DNA from 4 places in the Faecalibacterium sp. i25-0019-C1 genome. Region 4 is predicted to be linked to each of the others. Evidence: predicted binding sites of a transcription regulator. Region 4 holds the regulator's gene; each other region holds the start of a gene.
The links. Region 4 encodes Rex, which represses fermentation and respiration genes when NADH is low (regulators of the CRP and FNR family bind a similar motif). Its sites were predicted from a motif close to ATTGTTAANNNNTTAACAAT; they were not measured.
Positions count from the first base shown of each region.

Region 1: the regulator Rex is predicted to act here: its motif matches at 1,228-1,247, upstream of gap (type I glyceraldehyde-3-phosphate dehydrogenase).
Region 2: the regulator Rex is predicted to act here: its motif matches at 4,444-4,463, upstream of fucO (lactaldehyde reductase).
Region 3: the regulator Rex is predicted to act here: its motif matches at 3,577-3,596, upstream of ACGHUK_RS08900 (phosphoglycerate kinase).

Region 1 is NZ_AP031428.1:1,892,759-1,898,576, forward strand. Features, by position in the region: gene gap (type I glyceraldehyde-3-phosphate dehydrogenase) at 109-1,140, opposite strand; gene ACGHUK_RS09405 (hypothetical protein) at 1,339-2,124, opposite strand; gene ACGHUK_RS09410 (citrate synthase) at 2,124-3,494, opposite strand; gene spoIID (stage II sporulation protein D) at 3,741-4,745, shown strand; gene ACGHUK_RS09420 (alpha-hydroxy-acid oxidizing protein) at 4,799-5,818, opposite strand.
Region 2 is NZ_AP031428.1:2,043,482-2,049,299, forward strand. Features, by position in the region: gene ACGHUK_RS10120 (FAD:protein FMN transferase) at 1-425, shown strand, start outside; gene ACGHUK_RS10125 (calcium/sodium antiporter) at 480-1,442, opposite strand; gene ACGHUK_RS10130 (putative ABC transporter permease) at 1,682-2,989, opposite strand; gene fucO (lactaldehyde reductase) at 3,226-4,374, opposite strand; gene ACGHUK_RS10140 (GntR family transcriptional regulator) at 4,635-5,012, shown strand; gene ACGHUK_RS10145 (ABC transporter ATP-binding protein) at 5,005-5,706, shown strand; gene ACGHUK_RS10150 (hypothetical protein) at 5,700-5,818, shown strand, end outside.
Region 3 is NZ_AP031428.1:1,806,172-1,811,989, forward strand. Features, by position in the region: gene gpmI (2,3-bisphosphoglycerate-independent phosphoglycerate mutase) at 1-1,274, opposite strand, end outside; gene tpiA (triose-phosphate isomerase) at 1,372-2,142, opposite strand; gene ACGHUK_RS08900 (phosphoglycerate kinase) at 2,250-3,458, opposite strand; gene ACGHUK_RS08905 (hypothetical protein) at 4,372-5,361, opposite strand; gene ACGHUK_RS08910 (hypothetical protein) at 5,570-5,818, opposite strand, start outside.
Region 4 is NZ_AP031428.1:2,457,181-2,462,998, forward strand. Features, by position in the region: gene ACGHUK_RS12115 (DNA translocase FtsK) at 1-2,716, opposite strand, end outside; gene ACGHUK_RS12120 (ClpP family protease) at 2,819-3,499, opposite strand; gene ACGHUK_RS12125 (redox-sensing transcriptional repressor Rex) at 3,761-4,402, shown strand; gene ACGHUK_RS12130 (thymidine kinase) at 4,653-5,270, shown strand.

The DNA.
Region 1 (5,818 bases), 560 kb from region 4:
ACTCGTTATCCTGTTGTCGTACCAATCACAGCATGTTCGTATCAGCAAAGCCAATACTAGTTGTCATTCAGCACGGCACCTCAAGCACTTTTGAGCGTAGAGCTGTGATTAGCAGTTCTCAGCGAAGTACTTAATGGTACGGACCATCTGAGAGGTGTAGGAGTTCTCGTTGTCGTACCAAGACACGACCTGAACCTGATAGGTGTCGTCGTCGATCTTAGCGACCATGGTCTGGGTAGCATCGAACAGAGAGCCGTAACGCATGCCGATGACATCGGAAGAAACGATCTGATCCTCGTTGTAGCCGAAGGACTCAGAAGTAGCAGCCTTCATAGCAGCATTGATGGACTCCTTGGTGACGTCCTTGCCCTTGACGACAGCAACCAGAATGGTGGTAGAGCCGGTGGGAACAGGCACACGCTGAGCAGAACCGATCAGCTTGCCGTTCAGCTCGGGGATGACCAGGCCGATAGCCTTAGCAGCGCCGGTGGTGTTGGGAACGATGTTCTGTGCGCCAGCACGAGCACGGCGCAGATCGCCCTTGCGCTGAGGACCATCCAGGATCATCTGGTCGCCGGTGTAAGCATGAACAGTGGTCATGATGCCGGAGACGATGGGGTAGGTCTTGTTCAGGGTGTTAGCCATGGGAGCCAGGCAGTTGGTGGTGCAGGAAGCAGCAGAAATGACCTGATCCTCAGCGGTCAGGGTCTTCTCGTTGACGGAGAAGACAATGGTCTTCAGATCGTTGCCTGCGGGAGCAGAGATAACGACCTTCTTTGCGCCAGCCTGAATGTGAGCCATGCTCTTCTCCTTGCTGGTGTAGAAGCCGGTGCACTCCAGAACGACATCAACGTTCAGTTCGCCCCAGGGAGCGTCCTTTGCGTCCTTAACAGCGTAGATCTTGATCTCCTTGCCGTCAACAATGATGGAGTCCTCGGTAGCCTCGACGGTGTGCTTGCCCTCGCCGATCTTGCCGCAGAAAGAACCCTGAGCAGTATCGTACTTCAGCAGGTGAGCCAGCATCTTGGGGCTGGTCAGGTCGTTGATTGCGACGACCTCGTAACCCTCAGCATCAAACATCTGACGGAAAGCCAGACGACCAATACGACCGAAACCATTGATAGCAACTCTAACAGCCATGTTAATAGTACCTCCTAATTATTTTACCCATAATCGGATAAATCACGGTATCTTTATTTTAGACCAAAACGCAGAAAGTTTCAAGTGTCTGCCAAAAAATTAACAAGACATTCACTGCATTTTTTGCTTTTGTACGATTTTAATTCCTTTCATTCCCTGCTTTTCGGCAATTGCGCCAACAGAGTGCCAACATTTTTGTCAGCTCTCCCCGTTCAAGCAGGCTGTAACGCACGCTCCGCCAATGCCGCCCACGCAGCAAAGGCCCAGTCCGGCAAAGATCTCCGGCCAGACAGCCGGTGCGGCCCAGCTCAGGCCGCTCATCAAAACCAGTACATAGGGCAGCTGCCAGCACAGGCAAAGTGCAAATGCGGCAAGCCCGGCTGCGCACAGTGTTTTGCCATTGCCCGGCTGCGGGACATGCAGCGCCCGGGCCAACGCTGCCAAAAACACCAGTGCCGCAAGCGCCTGCCACACCGCCGCTGTAGGGGTCACGCGGTGCCAGCTGGAGCTGTTCTCCATAAAGCGCAGCAGCACGTTCCAGTAGAACAGCAGACTGCCCGCCACGGCCAGATACAGCCCGCCAAAGGGCTTTTTCCACTCGTTGGGGCTGAGCCAGCAGCGGCCCATGGTGCTGAGCCACGCGGAGCACAGGCATTCCAGAATGCACCGCACAAAGCCGCCCAGACCGGAAGCTGCGCCCAGCGCGATCTGTGCACCCGCTGCGGCCAGAAAACATACTGCACCGACAAAAGCCAGAATACCGGCCAGCGGCCTGCGGCTACGCACCGCTTCCGAGCGGGAAGGCTGTGTACGGCCCACAAGCACTGCAGCCAGCACCACGATACCCAGTGCCAGATAGCGCCACCACACCGAGCCGACCACGCACAGACCGGTGACGGCATCGGTGCCAAAGGCAAGGTCTGCCGCGCGCAGCACGCCCAGCAGAATGCTCAGGATAAAAACGAACAAAACAGAAGGATTCATCAGCGTTCCTCGATCGGCTTATATTTCTGGCGCACGCCCAGATACTTGTAAGCGGGACGAATGATACGGTTAGCGAATACCACCTCTTCCACGCGGTGTGCACACCAGCCGGGCACACGGGCAATGGCGAACAGCGGGGTGTAGATATCCTCAGAGATGCCCAGCATGTTGTAGATCAGGCCGCTGAACAGGTCCACGTTGGCGCACACCGGCTTGGTGCTGCCCTTTTCCTCGGCAAAGATGCCGGGGGCCAGCCGTTCGATGCTGCACAGCATATTATACTCTTCCTCAAAGCCTTTGTCGTAGGCCAGATGGCGGGCGCGCTGCTTCAGGATCACCTCACGAGGGTCGCTGATGGTGTACACCGCGTGGCCCATGCCGTAGATCAGGCCGGAGCCATCGCCCGCCTGCTTGCGCAGGATGCGGCGCAGATACTCGCGCACCTCATCGTCGTCCTCGGGGTTTTCCACATGCTTGAGGATATCCTTCAGCTGACGGTTCACCATCAGGTTGGCACCGCCGTGCTTGGGGCCCTTCAGTGCACCGATGGCCGCCGCGATTGCGGAGTAGGTATCGGTGCCGGAGGAGGACAGCACACGGGTGGTAAAGGTGGAGCAGTTGCCGCCGCCGTGGTCGGCGTGCACCAGCAGGCACATATCCAGCAGCTTTGCTTCCTCGTGGGTGAACTTCTGGTCCGGACGGTAGGTGCTGAGGATGTGCTCTGCCGTGCTCTGGCCGGGCTTGGGCAGGTGGAAGAACATGCTCTGCTTATCGTAGTAGCGGCGCTTCATCTGGTAAGCGTTCACCATCATGGTGGGCATGCTGGCGATCAGATTGATACTCTGGCTCAGGATGTTCTCCAGACTCAGATCCTCGGCGTGCTCATCATAAGAGTAAAGGCCCAGCACGCAGCGCTGCAGCTTATTCATGATATTGGGCGAGGGGGCGTTCATGGTGTCCATGAAGCCTTCCGGCAGGGCGCGGTGCTCTGCCAGGATCTCACAGAAATCGTCCAGCTGCTCCCGGTTGGGCAGACTGCCGAACAGCAGCAGCCAGATCACCTCTTCAAACACAAAGCGGTCATTGCGGTAGGCCTCGTCCACGATCTCGTTGATGTTCACACCGCGGTAGATCAGCTTGCCGGGAGTGGGGATCACATGGCCTTCCTGATCCTTTTTATAGCCCACAACGTCGCAGACGTTGGTCAGGCCGGCCAGCACACCGGTGCCATCCGGGTTGCGCAGGCCGCGCTTGACCCCAAGACGTTCGCTCGTCTCCGGATCGATGTAGTTGTTGGCAACATATTCCTCACACAAAGTCCGCATCGTGTTCGGGTCCAGCGTTGCCACCTCCGAATGTGCAAAATTCATAAGGGGAATTCTCCTTTCATCCTATTTATATACTTTCTCGCCCACCCTCAATGATGGGTATAATTCTATATTATCGCTTTTGACGAGTAAATTCAAGCATTAACTTCACCGTTCAGCGCACAAAAAGCCGGTTTGGTGCTTTTTTGCGCTTGCACCACAAAAGGCTTTTTCCCTGTTTCGCATCTTTTTTCAGGGTATATCCGGTATTCTGATTAAAAAAACACCGCTGTCGGAGGGTTTGGGACTATGAAAAAGTTTTTTCTGCCAATCTTTGCGGTCCTGCTGGTGCTGGGCAGCATTCTGCCGCTGGCTGCCTACCGGGTCACACGCGCCGTGCTCAGCGGGGCAGAGCCCGCATCTTCTGCCGTATCTTCGCCTGCAGCATCTGCGCAGCCGCCAAATGCCGTGCCTTCTGCGGATGCCGAGACCTTTCTGGTGGAGGATCAGGCCACCGGACAGGTGCTGGAGCTTTCCCGTCAGGAATACGTTCTGGGTGCTGTCGCCGCCGAGATGCCGGTGAGCTGGCCGGACGAAGCGCTCAAGGCACAGGCCGTTGCCGCCCACAGCTATGCGCTCTACTGCCGGGACCACACCACCCTGCAAAGCGGCGCTTGGCTCACTGCCGACCCAGCCCGGCGGCAGGGCTGCCTGACCGAGCCAGTGCTGCGCAGCTACTGGGGCACAGCCTACGAGCAGAATTACGCCCGCCTCTCCGCCCTTATGGACGAGGTCTTGGATGAGATACTTTATTACGAGAATGCTCCCGCCTGCGCCAGCTACTTTGCCATTTCCAATGGGCAGACCGAGGCCAGTGAAAATGTATGGGGTTCCGCCCTGCCCTACCTCATTTCAGTGGACAGCAGCACCGACCGTTCCGCTGACAACTACGAATACACCGTCACCTTTTCCGCAGAGCAGGTACAGCAGGCCCTTGCAGGCTTTGGCATTTCTGCCGACCTCGCCGCGCCGGAAGGCTGGTTCGGCCCGGCAGCGCTGACCAGCGCCGGATACACAAAAACCGTCACGGTCTGCGGGCAGACCGTTTCCGGCACGACCCTGCGCCGGGCGCTGGGCCTGCGCAGCACAAGCTTTACGGTACAGTACCAGAGCGGGAATTTCAGCTTTACCACCCGGGGTTACGGCCACGGCGTGGGCCTGAGCCAGTGGGGCACAAAGGCCATGGCGGAGCAGGGCAAAAGCTATGCCGATATTCTGGCACACTACTACCCCGGCACGCAGCTGCAAGGATGAAAAAGCGGCCCGCACCGTAAAGGCACAGACCGCTTTTCTATTCACTCTTTTTCTTATACCCGCACCATATCCGGGGTGATTTCGGCCAGAGAATGCGCACCGCACATCTGCATGGTGTCGGCCAGCTCACCGGCCAGCTTATCAATGTAGCACTTCACGCCTTCCTCGCCGCCGCCATACACAGCCGTGACGAACGGGCGGCAGATCAGCACGCCGTCTGCACCCAGTGCCAGTGCTTTGAACACATCCACACCGGTGCGGATGCCGCCGTCCACCAGGATCTTCACGCCGGTGCCCTTGAGGGCTGCTGCGATCTCCGGCAGCACCTCGGCAGTGGCCGGGCACTGATCCAGCACGCGGCCTCCGTGGTTGGACACCACGATAGCAGCCGCGCCGGCTTCCTTTGCCTTCAGTGCGCCCTTAACGGTCATAACGCCCTTGACGATGAAGGGGCGCTCGGCCAGCTTGACGATCTCGGCAAGCTCTGCCACGCTCTTGCTGCCTGCGGGCGGAGTCATGTTCTTCAGGAAGGGCAGACCGGCTGCATCCACATCCATGGCCACGGCAAAGCAGCCACTGGCCTTGGCCTCGGCCATCTTTTCCTTAATGGTATCAATGTTCCAGGGCTTGATGGTGGGCACACCGCAGCCGTTTGCTGCGCCAATGGCCTTGGTGGCCATCTCCATAACGGTGGGGTTGGTGCCGTCGCCGGTAAAGGCAGCGATGCCGTTCTCTGCACAGGCGCGCACCAACACATCATTATAGGTCATATCGGTATAGGCTTCGGAGTAGTGCAGGTTCACAGCACCCACCGGGCCTGCAAAGAACGGGTACTTGAAGCTCTTGCCAAACAGCTCAATATGGGTGTCCGGGGTGCCTCCCTCGCACAGGGTGTCCATGTTCACGCGGATCTCGGCCCACTTATTATAATTGCGGATGGCCGTATCGCCCACGCCCTTGGCACCGGGGCCGGGGATCTGGTTTTTGCAGGCCACGCCGTTGCACACCGGGCAGGCCTTGCAGTATTTTCCGATGCACTCGCGCGCATTAGCCAGCACTTCAGGATAAGTCAT
Region 2 (5,818 bases), 410 kb from region 4:
TGGGCGGCAATCTGCGCGCCATTGGTGTAAAACCGGACGGCAGCCAGTGGACCGGCGGCGTGGAAAACCCGTGGAGTTCTTCGGATGTATACACTTCGGATTCCATGCTGGACGGTGCCATCAACATGAGCGATATGGCCCTTGTGACCAGCGGCGACTACCAGCGCTACTACGTGGTGGACGGCAAGCGCTACCACCACCTGATCGACCCGGACACCCTGTTCCCCGCCGCCTACTTTAACGGCGTGACCGTGCTGTGCAGCGACTCCGGCCTTGCCGACTGCCTGACCACCGGCCTGTTCTGCCAGCCGCTGGAGGACGGGATGAAGATCGTGGAAAGTCTGGACGGCGTGGAAGCCATGTGGTGCACACCGGATCAGCAGGTCATCACCTCTTCCGGCTGGGATTCCCATTTGAAAAAATAACCCTTAAAACGGCAAAAGGCCGACGCAGTGCTGCGTCGGCCTTTTGCTGTTTTATCAGATGGTGAACTGCACCACACAGAATGCCGCGTAGATGCACAGCAGCGCAATGCCCTGCGGGCGGCTCAGCCTGCCCTTGAAGAGAGCGGGCAGGGTGAGCAGCAGCATCACGGCGAACATGACCGGGAACTCCAGCACCAGCGATGCATTGTGGCCGAAGAGCAGGGAGTTCTGCGGAATGCTAAAGGGTGCCACCACTGCGGAAACACCGCTCACCAGCACCAGATTGAACACGTTTGCACCAATGACATTGCCCAGCGAAAGTGCACCGTGGCCCTTTGCCAGCGAGGTGATGGCCGTTACCAGCTCCGGCAGCGAGGTGCCCAGTGCCACAAAGGTGAGCGCGATCACCGACTCCGGCACGCCCAGTGCCTGTGCGATCAGGGTGCCGTTGTCCACCAGCAGGTTGGCACCCACGGCAATGAGCACAGCGCCCACGGCCAGCAGACCCAGCTCCTTGGCAAAGGATGCATTTTCTTCCGGTTCTTCCTCTTCTTCCGGGGCGGGGGCGTTCTTCATGGCCATCACGTTGCAGATGATATACGCTGCGAACATGGCCAGAAGGATCAGGCCCACCGGGCGGGAGAAGTAGCCGGTGGTGTAGGCCACACCGGCATAGAAGGCCGCTGCCACAAAGAAGAACAGCACCGGCGTGCGCAGGCTCTTGGGGTCTACCTTGCCCGGCTTTACCGCAATGGTGAGGGCCGCAATGAGCGATGCATTGCAGATGATCGAACCGATGGCGTTGCCGTAGGCGATCTCGCCGTGGCCGGTGAGAGCCGAGGTGGTGGAGACCATCACCTCCGGCAGGGTGGTGCCGATGGACACCACGGTGGCACCGATGAGCAGCTCCGGCACATGGAAGCGGCGGGCAATGCCCGTGGCACCATCCACGAACCAGTCACCGCCCTTGATGAGGCACAGCAGGCCCACGATGAACAGCAAAACAGGAATGAGCATAGTTTTCTCCTTTTGTTTTTGGCAGAGCAGCAATAAAAAAGAGACCTTTATTACATCCTGCCCAAAAACGGGAAAGTGTAATAAAAGTCTCAAGCTTCCGGTGACACAGCGGGCATTTCTGCCGGGATGTCGCTGCGCCACAGCGCACCGTTTTTGCAAAACGAGCGCCCTTTACTCCCTTTTATCCGAAAAATATTATACCGGTTTTTGCACCAAAGTGCAAGAGGAGCGTTGAAATTTCATCCGGCCTTGGTCACTTTCTTCGCGTTGGGATAAATACGCTCCATGCGGGCATCGTCAAAATACGCATCCAGCAGCATATCGATGCTGTTCTTGGGCGCTTCACCGCTGGTGCGGGCATCGTACCGGGCCAGCGCCAGCGCACTGGTGAGCATGTTCACCGCCATGAATACGGCCAGCAGGACGGTCATCCATGGGCGGACGCGGCTGCGCACCTTCTTCATGCCTCTGAGCACCAGCGGATAGCCGTAGCGCATCCATACCACCGCCGCAATGCCCCAGAAAAAGCAGTACAGCAGGTTGATGCGCCCGCCCAGATTGAACTTGAACTTGCTGTAGTCCCAGAACACGGTACCGAACAGCAGCTCGGTGACGGCGCTGCACACGTATTCGTACACACCGCCCATGACGGTGCCGAAGGCGAACAGGTAGCGGTCGCTCCGGTCCTTTTCCTGACGCAGCAGCACCGTTGCCAGCACCAGCGCCAGACCCCACACCACGCTGAACGGCCCCCAGACCAGACTGGAGCGGCTCATCCAGACCCCGGCGGTCACGCGGCAGAACACCGTCTCCACCATGTCGCCCAGAAACGCGCCGATCACGAACAGCCACAGCAGGTCGGACACGCTGAGGAAGTTCTTTTCCCCCTTCCGGAGCGCAGTCTGCTCCTGCCGGGCCGCAGCCGGGTAAGCATACTGGATGCGTTTTTCAATGTAAAGCGCGATCCTGCGGCGCAGCGTGTCCGACCGCTCCCCCAGTCTCTGGTTGAGCTGCTCCAGCACCGGGTGCCGGGCCGCATACTGCTGCACCAGCACCGCCGAACCGATCTGGTCCAGCACCGCCACCGTCAGCGAGACCCATACTGCCGGGCGCAGCAGCCAGACAGGGATCTGCGCACACAGCCGCAGCAGCACATCATTGCCCCACAGCACACTTGCCGTGCCCAGCGCACCCCACAGCAGCGAATACTGCAGGCACACATAGCCGTTCAGATTGAATTTTTTTCCGGAATAGTCCCACCACTTGCGGCGGTGCAGGCGTTCCAGCAGCTTGGCGGTGATCCATTCCATCACCGTTGCCGCCATCATACAGGCAAAGAACAGGTAGACCGGCTCGGTGCGCAGGTCGCCGAAACTCACGGCCAGCAGCACGCCGGTGGTACCGTAGATAAAGCAGAACGGGCCTGCCGCCGCACCGCGGTTGGCAAACCTTCCGCCCCGGATGGTCGCGACTACCGTCTCAGCCACCCAGCCCAGAAAGGAATATACTAGATAAATAACACCCAGAGTATAGAAGTTCAGCGTCATAATGTTCCTTTCGCTTCCAGTTTTTTCTTACTGCATTGATTGTACCCGTTTTGGGCGCTGTGTACAAGAGCCGTGCAGAAATTTTGTCACTCTGCGACGCGGCAGGCTCTCCGGGCATCTCTGAAAAGACGAAGATCCAGTCTGTTGCTTTGTTTTCAGATACATCTTAGAAAAAGGCCCTGCCATCCCGAAGGACAGCAGGGCTCAAAATTACAGCTTGAATTTACAGAGCGGAATCACAGCTGGCTCTTATACAGTTCCACGATCTCTTCCACGCTGGTGTCGCGGGGATTGCCGGGACGGCAGGCGTCTGCAAATGCGGACTCGGCGAGGAACTGGATATCCTCTTCCTTCAGGATGCCGTGCAGATTTGTGGGGATGCCCACGTCTGCGCTCAGCTGCTTGACGGCGGCGATGGTGGCATCGGCGGCTTCCACATCGTTCATCTCATCGATGCCCACAACGCCCATGGCCTTGCCCACGGCGCGGTAGCGCTCACCGGCAACGCTCTTGTTGTACTCCAGACCCACCGGCAGCAGGATGGCGCAGGCCACACCGTGCGGGGTGTCATACAGAGCGGACAGGCCATGTGCCATGGAGTGGACGATGCCCAGACCCACGTTGGAGAAGCCCATGCCGGCGATGTACTGGCCCAGAGCCATGCCCTCGCGGCCTTCCGGGGTGTTCTGCACTGCGCCGCGCAGGCTCTGGCTGATGAGCTTGATGGCTTCCAGATGGAACATATCGGAGATGACGCAGTGCCCCTTGGTAATGTAGCCCTCGATAGCGTGGGTCAGAGCGTCCATGCCGGTGGCAGCGGTCAGGCCCTTGGGCATGGAGGACATCATATCGGGATCGACCACAGCGATCTCAGGGATATCGTTGGTATCCACGCAGACGAACTTGCGCTTCTTCTCCACATCGGTGATGACGTAGTTGATGGTGACCTCGGCAGCAGTGCCGGCGGTGGTGGGAACAGCGATGGTGAACACAGCGTGCTTCTTGGTAGGAGCAACACCTTCCAGAGAGCGGACATCCGCAAACTCGGGGTTGTTGATGATGATGCCGATGGCCTTTGCGGTATCCATGGAGGAGCCGCCGCCGATGGTCACGATGCAGTCAGCCTCAGCAGCCTTGAAAGCGGCCACGCCGTCCTGCACGTTGGCGATGGTGGGGTTGGGCTTGATCTCGCTGTAAACAGCATAGGCAAAGTTTGCAGCATCCAGCAGATCGGTGACCTTCTTGGTGACACCGAACTTGATCAGGTCGGGGTCGGAGCAGACGAATGCCTTCTTGTAGCCGCGGGCGGTCAGTTCGGGAACGATGTTCTCAATGGCACCGTGGCCATGGTAGGAGATGGTATTCAGAACGATGCGATCAGCCATAGTTATTTTTCCTCCAAATCTCTTTTCCGCCACTTTCCGGGCGGAGCTCTCTGTTTTTCAGCATAGCACATTGTTAAAAGCTTTGCAATGTGAAATTGTTTGAATTTATTGTAAATTTTTATCAATGTGCAGTGTTTTATAGGCACTTTTCCCAACTTCCCACAGTTTTATGGTGTTTTTTCTTTTTCCCCTTGACAAACAAAGCAAATCGTGTATTATTGTATCAAGCGCTTAATACAGCAAGACAAGGAGATGATACCATGGGCGAACAGTTTGATGCCAGCCGCCCGATCTATGCCCAGCTTGTGGAACGGCTGAAGGCCCGGATCCTGGCCGGCACCTACCCGCCGGGCGGGCATCTGGATTCAGTACGTGATCTGGCCGCAGCCGCCGGGGTGAACCCAAACACGATGCAGCGGGCCCTTGCCCAGCTGGAGACGGAAGGGCTGGTGCGCACCGAACGCACCGCAGGCCGCTATGTTACGGAGGATACTGCATTGATCGAACAGCTTCGCGCCGACACCGCCCGGACGCTGGCGTCGGATTTTCTGGAAAAGATGCGCGGCATCGGCTACAGTCCCGCACAGGCGGCCGCGCTTTTGGAACACTGGGACGCAAAGGAGGATCGCAATGAGTGAGCTTTTGAGCTGTGAAGCACTGACCAAGTGCTACCAGAAGGATAAGACCGCACTGGAAAATGTAGACCTGCACATCGGCTTTGGCCGCATCGTGGGGCTGCTTGGCCCCAACGGCAGCGGCAAGACCACCCTCATCAAGCTGGCGAACGGTCTGCTGCAGCCCAGTGCAGGCAGCATCCGGATCGCCGGCATGACCCCCGGGCCGGACACCAAAGCCATCGTGTCCTATCTGCCGGACGCCGACTGGCTGCCGGACTGGATGCGTGTGGAGCAGCTGGTGGAAATGTTCCACGAATTTTATGCCGATTTTGACCCCGCTAAGGCAAACGAAATGCTGGCCCGGCTGGAACTGGAACCGAAGGCGCGGCTCAAGACCCTCTCCAAGGGCAGCAAGGAAAAGGTACAGCTGATCCTTGCCATGAGCCGCGCCGCAAAGCTCTACCTGCTGGATGAGCCTATTGGCGGCGTGGACCCTGCCGCCCGGGACTATATCCTGAGCACCATCCTGAACAACTACAGCCGGGATGCGACCGTCATTCTATCCACCCACCTCATCGGCGATATCGAGCCAATTCTGGACGAAGCCGTCTTTTTGAAGGATGGCCGGGTGTTCGCCCACCGCAATGCCGAAGAGCTGCGCGAGACCGAGGGCATGAGCGTGGATGCATATTTCCGGGAGGTATTCAAATGCTGAAACAGCTGTTAAAATATGAATTCAAGGCCACCGGCCGCACCTACGGCGGGCTGTATCTGGCCCTTGTTGCGCTGGCAGTGCTGAGCGGCTTTTCCCTGCGCAGCTCTTCCAA
Region 3 (5,818 bases), 650 kb from region 4:
ACCACCTGATCCACAGCGGTATCCACAGCCTCAACGGCCTTGACCGCAGCATCGAACACGCCGGTGTGGCCCACCATATCGCAGTTTGCGAAGTTCAGGATCACCACATCGTACTTGCCGCTCTCGATGCGCTTGACGCACTCGGCAGCAACCTCGGGGGCGCTCATCTCGGGCTTCAGGTCATAGGTGGCGACCTTCGGGCTGGGGATCACGCAGCGGTCCTCGCCCTCGTAGGGAGCCTCCACGCCGCCGTTGAAGAAGAAGGTGACATGAGCGTACTTCTCGGTCTCGGCAATGCGCAGCTGAGTCTTGCCATTCTCGGACAGGTACTGGCCCAGAACGTTCTTCAGCTCCACAGGCGGATAGGCGACCTCGCAGTTGGGCATGGTGGCATCATATTCGGCCATGCAGACATAGTTCACCTGCTTGCGGCCGCCGCGGCGCTCAAAGCCGGTGAAAGCATCGTCGCAGAAGATACGGGTCATCTGGCGGGCACGGTCGGGGCGGAAGTTCATGAAGATGACGGTGTCGCCATCCTGCACGCGGCCGCCCTCACAGGTGACGCAGGGCAGAACGAACTCATCGGTCTTGTCTGCTGCATAGGATGCCTCGATGGCCTCGGCAGCGTTGGCGGCATGATTGCCCTCGCCGTAGACAAAGGCAGCGTATGCCTTCTCTTCACGATCCCAGTTGTTATCGCGATCCATGGCGTAGTAACGGCCGGAGACACTGGCGATCTTGCCGATGCCCAACTCGTCCAGCTTGGCCTGCAGGTCGGCCAGGAAGCCCTTGCCAGAGTGCGGGTCGGTATCACGGCCATCGGTGATGCAGTGCAGGTAAACGTTCTTTGCACCCAGATGTTTTGCCATTTCCAACACGCCGAACCAGTGGTCTGCGTGGCTGTGCACACCGCCGGTGCCCACCAGACCCATCAGATGGATGGCCTTGCCGGCATCGATGGCAGCCTTCATGTTCTTGACCAGAACTGGGTTCTTGAGCATCTCACCGTCCTTGATGGACTTGGTGATCAGGGTCAGCTGCTGGTACACGATGCGGCCAGCGCCCATGTTGGTGTGGCCAACCTCGGAGTTGCCCATCTGGCCGTCGGGCAGGCCGACTGCCATGCCGGAAGCCTCGATGGTGGTCATGGGGTACTTTTCCATCAGAGCATCCAGATGGGGGGTCTTGGCGGCCACCACGGCGTTGCCGTAGGTCTCGCCCGGCACCCAGCCGAAGCCATCCATGATGCACAGAAGAACAGGTTTCTTTGCCATAAAATTGAATCTCCTTTGAATTTAACAAATCAGCGCCCGGCACAGCGCTGGAAATGCGGCGCAGCCGGGCGCTGAAACAGCTGATTTAAACCGTCGATCAGCCCTTGGTGGCTGCGTTGACGATGACTGCAAAGTCAGGAGCCTTCAGGGATGCGCCGCCGATCAGGCCGCCGTCCACGTCCTTCTTGCTCAGCAGCTCTTCGCAGTTCTTGGCGTTCATGCTGCCGCCGTACTGGACAGTGGTAGCCTCAGCCACAGCCTCACCGTACACCTCGCCGATGACCTTGCGGATCTGGCCGCAGACTTCCTCAGCCTGATCGGCGGTAGCGGTCTTGCCGGTGCCGATGGCCCAGATGGGCTCGTAAGCGATCACGACATTTGCCATCTGCTCAGCGGTCACATCACGCAGAGCGATCTTGGTCTGCATACGCACCAGCTCTTCGGTCACGCCCTCTTCGCGCTGCTGCAGGCTCTCGCCCACGCAGATGATGACCTTCAGACCGGCGTTCAGAGCAGCCCGAGCGCGCTTGTTCACGGTCTGGTCGGTCTCGGCGAAGTACTGGCGGCGCTCAGAGTGGCCCACAATGACGTACTCCACGCCCAGATCTACCAGCATGTCAGCGCTGATCTCGCCGGTGAAAGCGCCGGACTTCTCGAAGTGAACATTCTCAGCACCCACATGGATGTTGGTGCCCTTGGTCTTTTCCACAGCGGTGACCAGATCGGTATACGGGGTGCAGATAACCACCTCGCAGCCTGCGTCCTGCACGGCGGGGACCAGCTCATCCACCAGAACAGCAGCCTCGGAGGCAGTCTTGTTCATCTTCCAGTTGCCTGCAATGATAGCCTTACGCTTTGCCTTATCCATGATACTCTATCTCCTTTATTTACCTTCTATCGTGCAGAAAGCTCTGCACAAACAAAAAGATGCGGCGGCGCTAAAGCCGCCGCACCCATTATGATGCCGGGATCAGATTATGCGTTCTGAATAACTGCGATGCCGGGCAGCTCCTTGCCCTCCAGATACTCCAGAGAAGCGCCGCCGCCGGTGGAGATGTGGGTCATCTTGTCGCCCAGACCCATCTGCTGCACAGCTGCTGCGCTGTCGCCGCCGCCGATCACGGTGGTAGCATCGCTCTCAGCCATAGCCTTGGCAACTGCCAGAGTGCCAGCTGCCAGAGTGGGGTTCTCGAACACGCCCATGGGGCCGTTCCACACAACGGTCTTGGATGCCTTGACAGCATCGGCAAACAGCTTCATGGTCTCGGGGCCGATGTCGCAGCCTTCCATGTCAGCCGGGATCGCGGTGACAGGAACAACCGTGGTCTCAACAGGAGCGTCGATGGGATCGGGGAAGTCCTTGATGCAGACAGCATCAACGGGCAGCAGCAGCTTCACGCCCTTCTCCTGAGCCTTGGCCATCATCTCCTTGCAGTAATCCAGCTTGGAATCGTCGCACAGGCTCTTGCCGACCTCGTAGCCCTGAGCCTTGACGAAGGTGTAAGCCATGCCGCCGCCGATGATCAGGGTATCGACCTTCTCCAGCAGGTTGGAGATAACATTCAGCTTGTCTGCGACCTTTGCGCCGCCCAGAATAGCGGTGAAGGGACGAACGGGATCGTTCACAGCGTTGCCCAGATACTTGATCTCCTTCTCCATCAGGTAGCCGACAGCGGTATCCTTGATGAAGTCGGTGACGCCTGCAGTGGAGCAGTGTGCACGGTGGCAGCTGCCGAATGCATCGTCAACATATGCATCAGCCAGAGAAGCCAGCTCTTCGCTGAACTCAGGCATGTTCTTGGTCTCTTCCTTGCGGAAACGGGTGTTCTGCAGCAGAACGACATCGCCGTTGTTCATGGCAGCAACAGCAGCCTTTGCGTTCTCGCCCACAACGTTGTCGTCGTCAGCAAACACAACGGTCTTGCCCAGCTTTGCGCTCAGAGCCACAGCAACGGGTGCCAGGCTGAACTTTGCCTCAGGGCCGTTCTTGGGCTTGCCCAGATGGCTGCATAGGATGACCTTTGCGCCATCGTTGACCAGCTTCTGGATGGTGGGCAGAGCTGCGTTGATGCGGTTCTCGTTGGTGATCACGCCGTCCTTCATCGGGACGTTGAAATCGCAACGGACAAGCACCTTCTTGCCGCAGTAGTTCTGATCGTCGATCGTCTTCTTACCTAAACCCATGGTAATAAACTCCTCTCAAGTTTTAATTTCTGAACTAGAGTTTCGCTCGCATTCGGGGGATCTTGCCCCGTTACTCTACTATTATAAACAAAAACCGTGCACATTGCAAGGTCACAAGATAGATAATAGTTTAACAAACATTTGCCGCTGATGCACGGAAATGTGTGTATTTTGACCGAAAGCCGCAGCCTTACCGTGTTTTCCGGCAGAACATTCCGCAAATGCGGTCATACATTCCCCATATGAACTTCTGGTTCCGCTGATCCCGCTCAAAAATTGCTTCCACACCAGCATAGCTGCTCGCCTTATACTTCCTGAAAATATTCTGCTTTCAGAGGATTATTCGACACTTCTTTTTCAAAGAATTCTTTGAAGCCTTCCTCCAATACATCCAGAAAATCCGGAGTCAACCCCCCCACATATTCATGGATATCAGATAATTTTTCTGTGACCCAGCAGGTCACTTGTTCCTTAAAATGTGACCTACTGGGTCACATTTTGGCCTCAGAAGCCATCTCTGCTAAAGGGGAAAAAAGAAAATTCTGACTTCTATGTTGGCTGCTCTTTTCGTTCTTCTTGATTCGTTTTTTCATAGGCCAGATGTTCCTTATTGGAATCCACCATATATCCGGCACCTGTGAAGATAGTCCTGCACTCCTTTGCTCAGAACAATGACCTCGTCCGCATATTTCGCAGCATTTTTTTCGCCTTGGTGGATAAACTTAGAACCAAGTCCTGATTGCCATTTCTCGCGCTGCCAATCAATGCCGGCCGATGTCAAGTCTTGGACAACATTTTTCACAAATAAATTTGAAAAAAGCAAAAAAAAAATAAGCCCTACAAGGTTTTCAGTCAGTATCGAACCGATCTGAGCCTTGTAGGGCTTTACAGTTTACTCTATATGCTTTTTATCTTAGACCGCCTGCAGCGGGGTATTTTCCATCACTTTCTTAAATTCCTCTACTGTCATTCCAGCATCTTCCGCTGCTTCTTCAATCGTCACACGGCCTTTTCTTACCTGTTTAACCAGCATCCGCATCTCACCAATGTTGATGCCTTCTTCTCTGCCTTCGGCCTTTACGCCCTGACTAAGGTTGCACATAACAAGCACCTCCCTTTCCAGTTCTTCGTTCATTGCAACGCCAAATTCTTCTTCAAGAATTTTCTTTTTCTCAGTAGCTGCTCTGGAAGAAGAGAGCAACACATCCATAAATTTCACAATACCTGTATAGTTTTCCGTACCCGGTTCTCCCAGACAAATCGTTACAACACTCATTAAATCGTAGTTTTCCGATTTTTCAACAGCGTTTCCAATCAACTGCTCTGGTCGGATAGAATAACGAATCAGAGTGTTTTGGAACTCCTTGGTTGGGTGTGTACAAACCCAGATAGAGTACACTTTTCGGATTTTCCCATACTCCGAGTTCGTGAATATCGGACCATGCTGTGCGGAGATCATCCTGCTGCAATAATAGATTGCTCGCTTTGTCAACGGGTATCCCGGATTAAAAGCCGTCTGCGCTTCCACATTGATAATAAGACGTATCACATCTTTCCGTGCAGTAGAACCTTCTAACGCCGGTGCAATTGCATCGAACCGGACATCATAATTGACGGTTCCTTCCGTCAACGTAGAATCCTCATTATTGCTTCCGACAATTACGTCAGAAGTTTTTTGGGGTCTGTTTGTATCATCAACATGAACGCCAACCGTGCCCACTTCCGGCGTTCCTTCGATATACTTCTCTGCAATTTCGTCTACGGAACAGGCACTGTACTCATTCACACAGTTCTTCATAATCTGTGCCAGAATCTGTTTGTTGGCAAGCAGCTTCTTGGCAGCCTTATCATAACTCGAATCATATTCCGTCTGCGTTATCGCATGAGCAAGCTGATTTTCCATCGGCATTCACTTCCTTACAGCAGATTCAAGAGGAGAGTATACTTCCCCTATTGTGCTTTCATCTTACCATAAAACACTTTGCATATCAAGCTGACAGATGTAAACTTTTCAGCATAGATTTGTCCATATTGCCCACTCTGGTTTAAATTCAATTCAGCATAATATTTCAATAGAGCAACACCTATATTCAAGATCCTTCCCGCCTTGACTAACATTCCCGTTCATCGTTTTCAAGTGAAATGATAACTGCGTTTTTCTCAGCTTCATATCTTCCTTTAAACTGATGATCCTTTCCTGCGGCTAGTCCATTTGCCTCCAGTAGCGCCTGAATGAACTGTATTCCGTTAATCATCATCCGGCACTGCCCATCGGTCAACAGCCTGTCTGGAACCTTAAATGACATGGGATGTTCAGCGGTGCACGGAGTAATCGCAATAGACTTCCGATCTTTCCTCTG
Region 4 (5,818 bases):
TGAACATCGGGTCGGTATCGGGATCCTCGTCGGAGTCCGCGCCGCCGCTGCCCTTCTTGCCGTCCTGAATGGCGTGCTTTTCCATGGCTTCGATCATGGCTTCGTCATACTGCACGGTGCCGCTCTGCTTGATGAAGTCCAGCACACGGCTGATCTCCTCATCCCGCACGAAAGTGCCCTGAATACGGGTAGGCTTGGGCGCACCCACGGGCATGAACAGCATATCACCCATGCCCAGCAGCTTTTCGGCACCGGAGCCGTCCAGAATAGTGCGGCTGTCCACCTGACTGGACACTGCAAATGCGATGCGGCTGGGGATGTTGGCCTTGATCAGGCCGGTGATCACGTCCACGCTGGGGCGCTGGGTGGCTACGATCAGGTGCATACCGGCGGCGCGGGCCTTCTGGGCGATGCGGCAGATGGAGTCCTCCACATCCTTGCCCACCACCATCATCAGATCAGCCAGCTCGTCGATGATAATGGCGATGTAGGGCATCTTTTCCAGATCAGGCCGTTCTGCGGCCAGCTTGTTGAAAGACTTGATGTCGCGCACATTGTTTTCTGCAAACAGGCGGTAGCGGCGCTCCATCTCCTGCACCGCGCTGCCAAGGGCACCTGCGGCCTTTTTCGGCTCGGTGACCACCGGCATCAGCAGGTGGGGAATGCCGTTGTACTCGGCCAGCTCCACCACCTTGGGGTCGATCAGCAGCAGCTTCACGTCCTCCGGGCTGGAGCGGAACAGCAGGCTCATGATGATGCTGTTCACGCACACGGATTTACCGCTGCCGGTGCTGCCTGCAATGAGCAGATGGGGCATCTTGCACAGGTCTGCCACCTGTGCCACACCGGCAATGTCCTTGCCAAGCGCAATGCCCAGAGGTGAGGTCATGCGCAAAAAGCTCTGACTCTCGAACACGCTGCGGATATACACCGGGGTCTTTTTGTGGTTGGGCACCTCAATGCCCACGGCAGGCTTGCCGGGGATGGGCGCTTCCATACGCACATCTGCCACCGCAAGGTTCAGGGCGATATCGTCTGCCAGCGAGGTGATTCGGCTGATCTTGACACCCGCCATGGGCTGCACCTCGTACCGGGTGACGGAGGGGCCCCGGGAGATATCCAGCACACGGGTGCGCACGCCAAAGCTTTCCAGCGTATCCACCAGCTTCTGGGCGTTGGCTTTCAGCTCTTCCTGCGCGCCGGGGTCGGTCTCGTCCTGCGATTTTTCAAACAGCTCAATGGGCGGATACTGGTACTGATAAGTATCCACCGGTTCGGTCTCGTCCACAGGGGCCGCTGCCGCGGCCTGCTCGGAAGCGGCAGGCTTTTCCATTGCCGCTGCCACCAGCGTGCTGATATCCTTTTCCTCCACCGGTTCGCTGGTAATGCTGATCCAGCCGTCCTCGTCGGGTGTGCCGCGCATGGCAACGGCGTTTTCGGCGCTCACCCGGGCGGGTGCCGCCGGGACTGCGGGCTGGATGGGCACGGCGGGCATCTCCGGCGTGACTGCCGCTGCCGGGCTTTCCGGCTGGGCCGTCGGCATTGCCGGGGTCATGACCGGAGTATCAAAGCTTTCCGCTGCCGCAGGCTGCACCGGCTGTGCAGCCTTTGCAAAGAAATCGGATGCATCGGTCTCCACTGCGTCCTGTACGATGGGCTGTGTGGCAGGTCTGGGGGCCGGGCGCAGCGGGTTCTGCCCAAAGGTGCCGCCCGGGCCCACGATGAGCGGCTCGATGGGTTCGCTGCCGCCCTCCTTCACCTCAGTGTGGTCGGGGCCAAGGTCTACGTCAAAGGAAGCCCGGGGCCGGGATACCCGTACCTGCACCGGCGTGATGGCCGGGGCGGCAGGCTCCGGCTGGGCAAGCGGCTGGCCGGAAGTATCTGCGGGCGGCTCCGGCTGCGGGGCGGCCTCCGGCTCCTCCGCCTCCATCTCTTCGGTCACCTTGTGGCCCCAGTGGCGGATGCCGTTCAGCCAGTCCGGCACACCGATGCGGAAAGCCGGAGTTTCCATCTCCTCTTCGGCATCTTCCTCATCCCGGTATTCATCTTCTGCTTCGTCGTAGTCTTCCTCAGCCTCGGCTTCTGCCGCGCGGGCAGCGGCACGTTCAGCGCGGCGGGCTGCGCTCTGCTGCGCCATGGCCGCACCCTTTGCGTGCACGCCGCCAAACGCAGCGCACAGCCATTGCCACACCTCTGCCGGGGTCAGATCAAAAATGTACAGGCTGACACACAGTGCCAGCACGATCATGATAAGGGTTGCCGCAGGCCGTCCGCACAGCAGCAGCAGGCTGCCGCCCAGCAGTGCGCCCAGCGCACCGCCGCCGATCCATGCATTCACGCCGTTTGCGTAGCAGGCAGCCGTCATCTGAAATGCCGACATGCCCTGCGGCTGGATATCGGAAAAAACGATCACCGTGCCGCAGGCAAACACCAGCCCCAGAACCAGCTTGAAGATCTTGGGCAGAAGGTCTTCGCCCCGGGTATACTGCACAGCAAGGCAGCACACTGCCGCGCCCAGCACAAAGCTGCCGCAGCCAAAAAGTCCGAACAGCACATCGTGCAGGGCCTTCCATGCCGAATCTCCCTCCACAAAGGCCAGCACCACCAGCAAAAGGCCTGCAAACAGGGTGCCAAGCCCCGCCGGAAGCCGCTGTTCTGCGCGTTTTTTGCGCGATGCTGCGCGCCGTGTTGTCGTTTTACGTTTTTTTGTTGCCATGTTTCTTTGTTCCCCGCGTTTGTAGTAGACACACTATTTGATTTTATTATTGTACCACGCAGGGAAGAAATTGGCAAACCTATTGTTGTACAAAATCGGCCTTCATTTGCGTTCAATCTCTTTATACAACCACGCCAGCGCATCCGAAAGCCCGCCCAGCTCGTCGATGAGCTTTTCCTTCACGGCCCGGCGTCCATCCAGCACGGTGCCCATGTCCATCACCAGCTCGCCGGTGTGGAGCATCAGGTCGGTGTAGCGTTTTTCAGTCATGCCGCTGTGGGCCGCTACGAAGCCGGTGATGCGCTGCTGCATCTGCTCAAAGCTGCGCATGGTCTGCGGCACCCCCAGAATGACGCCGGAATGCCGCACCGGGTGCACGGTCATGGTGGCTGTGGGCACGATGAAGCTGCGCCGGGCGCTGACGGCCAGCGGGATACCGATGGAGTGCCCGCCGCCCAGCACAAGCGTTGCACTGGGTTTGGACACGCTGGCGATCAGCTCCGCCAGCGCAAGGCCCGCTTCCACATCACCGCCTACCGTGTTCAGCAGCACCAGCAGGCCTTCGATGCGAGGATCCTCCTGCGCGGCCACCAGCTGCGGGATGACATGCTCATACTTCGTGGTCTTCTGGCCTTGCGGCGCTTCCGAATGGCCTTCGATCTGGCCGATGACGGTCAGGCAGTGGATCACATGCTCCCCGCGGGCCAGCGTGACCGTGCCCAGATCCTCGATCTCTTCTTTTTCCAGCCGACGCGCATCGGTCTGCTGCGTTTCATCGTTCATATGCTTTCCTCCTGCGTTTTTTGTCAGCATTCCCCAGCCTGTGCCGGGCTATGCAGACCCGCTGCAGCAAAAAAGCGGTAACATTTCATAAAATTTTTTTGAGAATGATTTGACATTCTCCATCGGTGCAGTATACTTTAAATAATTGACTGTAATATCTGCAATATGAACCCGTAAACGGATCGGGGTTTCTCTGTGCCGCATCTGTAAAGCAGGCAGCTGCGGCAAGTACTGCAATAGAGCGAAAGGAGAAAGTATTCTATGAACACTCCTGCAAGGGCTTCGCTTCCCGTTATCAAGCGTCTTCCCAAATATTACCGCTATCTGTGCTCTCTGCAGGCGGACGGCATCAACAGCATTTCCTCCCGCGAGCTGGCTGCTCAGATGGGCACCACCGCTTCGCAGGTACGGCAGGACTTCAACTGCATCGGCGATGTGAATGGCCGGCAGGGCATCGGCTACTCGGTGGAAAACCTGCTCTCCATTCTGGAAGGCCTGCTGTTCGGCAACGGCGACCGCCTGCCCACCATCCTGATCGGCTGCGGCCGTCTGGGCAAGGCAGTGAGCCGCTTTATCACCACCGACACCAACGGCTACCGCCTGATCGCCGCCTTTGATGTGGCACAGAGCGAGGTGGGCAAGGAGATCAGCGGCATCCAGATCCGCCATATCGACGAGCTGGAGTCTTTCTGTGCCGAGCATCACCCCAAGGTCGCAGTGCTCTGTGTGCCCCGCGACGGTGCGGAACAGGTCAGCGGCCGTCTGGTGGATCTGGGCATCGAGGGCTTCTGGAACTTCTCCCACTATGACCTCTCTGTGCCGTATCCCGATGTGGTGGTGGAGAACGTCCATCTGGGCGACAGCCTGATGAGCCTTGGCTACCGCCTGCGCAATCAGGACTGAACGTACCTATTGTAAGTAATAAGAGAACCCTCTCAGTCAAAGCCTGAGATGCCGCTGAACCCTCTCAGTCTCGCATACGCTCGACAGCTCCCCCGAAAGGGGAGCTTTATGAGTGGGGACGGGAAAGTTTCTGCTTCTCCGGCGAAGGACAGCCTGCCCGGAAGATGCAGAAAAGCTCCCCCATCGGGGGAGCTGGCAAAGCCGTCAGGCTTTGGCTGAGAGGGTTCTTTCTGTAAGGAGAGTTTTTCAAATGGCAAAACTGTATTTCCGTTACGGCGCGATGAACAGCGGCAAGAGCACCGCCCTGATGCAGGTAGCCCACAACTACGAAGAACAGGGGATGCGGGTGCTGATCCTCAAGCCACAGGTGGACACCAAGGGCGGCGGTGAGCTGGTGAGCCGTCTGGGCGTGCGCCGCAAGGCTGATCTGCTGATCCCGCCGGAGACGGACGTGTTCGAGGCCGTGCGCACGGCCAACGCTGACGGTGCGCCGCTGGCCTGCGTGCTGTGCGACGAGAGCCAGTTTTTCACTGCGCAGCAGGCAGAACAGCTGTTCATGGTAACGGTGGACCTGAACATTCCGGTGATCTGCTACGGCCTGCGGGCAGATTTTTCGCTTAAGGGCTTTCCCGGCTCTACCCGCCTGCTGGAGCTGGCCCACACCATCGAGGAGATGAAGACTATCTGCACCTGCGGCCGCAAGGCCATCTGCAACTGCCGCAGAGTGAACGGCAGATTCGTCTTTGAGGGCGAGCAGGTGGCCATCGATCTGGAAAACGATGTGCAGTACGTGAGCATGTGCCCCCAGTGCTATTTCAAGGCAAAGCGCGCGTTCTACGCCGAAAAAGCTGCTTCGCGGGTTGAATAAACTTGTATACAAGGCTGCTGTGTTCAACGACACGGCAGCCTTTCTTTTTTATTCCCGGCCCACAGGCGCAGTCCACACAACAGCGCAAAATATGTCGCTGTCGGTGCTTCTTCACCCCCCCAAAGGGCGAAAAAGCACCGATTTCCATGCCCGAAGACCGGTGCCGGATGCCCGCCGCAAACAATTGATATATCAGAGTGCACATTTTTTGCGCTATTGATATATCAGTTCAAAGACTCCCATCCGGGCTTTTTAAGCTGTTGTTCGTCCACAATGTATGCAACGTTTCCACGTTCTGAAACGGAATGTTTACAAAATTATTGCAAAATTCGACGTTCCTCCTATGATGCATCCCAGTTTTCTATGCAAAATAGCGAAGTATACATGTTGCACAGTTTTTCGAGCCAAGTTTATTCATTTCAGCGAAGGCGTCAATTCTTGCGCGGGAACAAGAGCAATATTTGTACGTTTTTTGTTTAGATATCTGCAATTTGCGTCTTTCTTTTTGGTTGTTGTTTTGTTATCATAATTGTATACAACGGGGTATG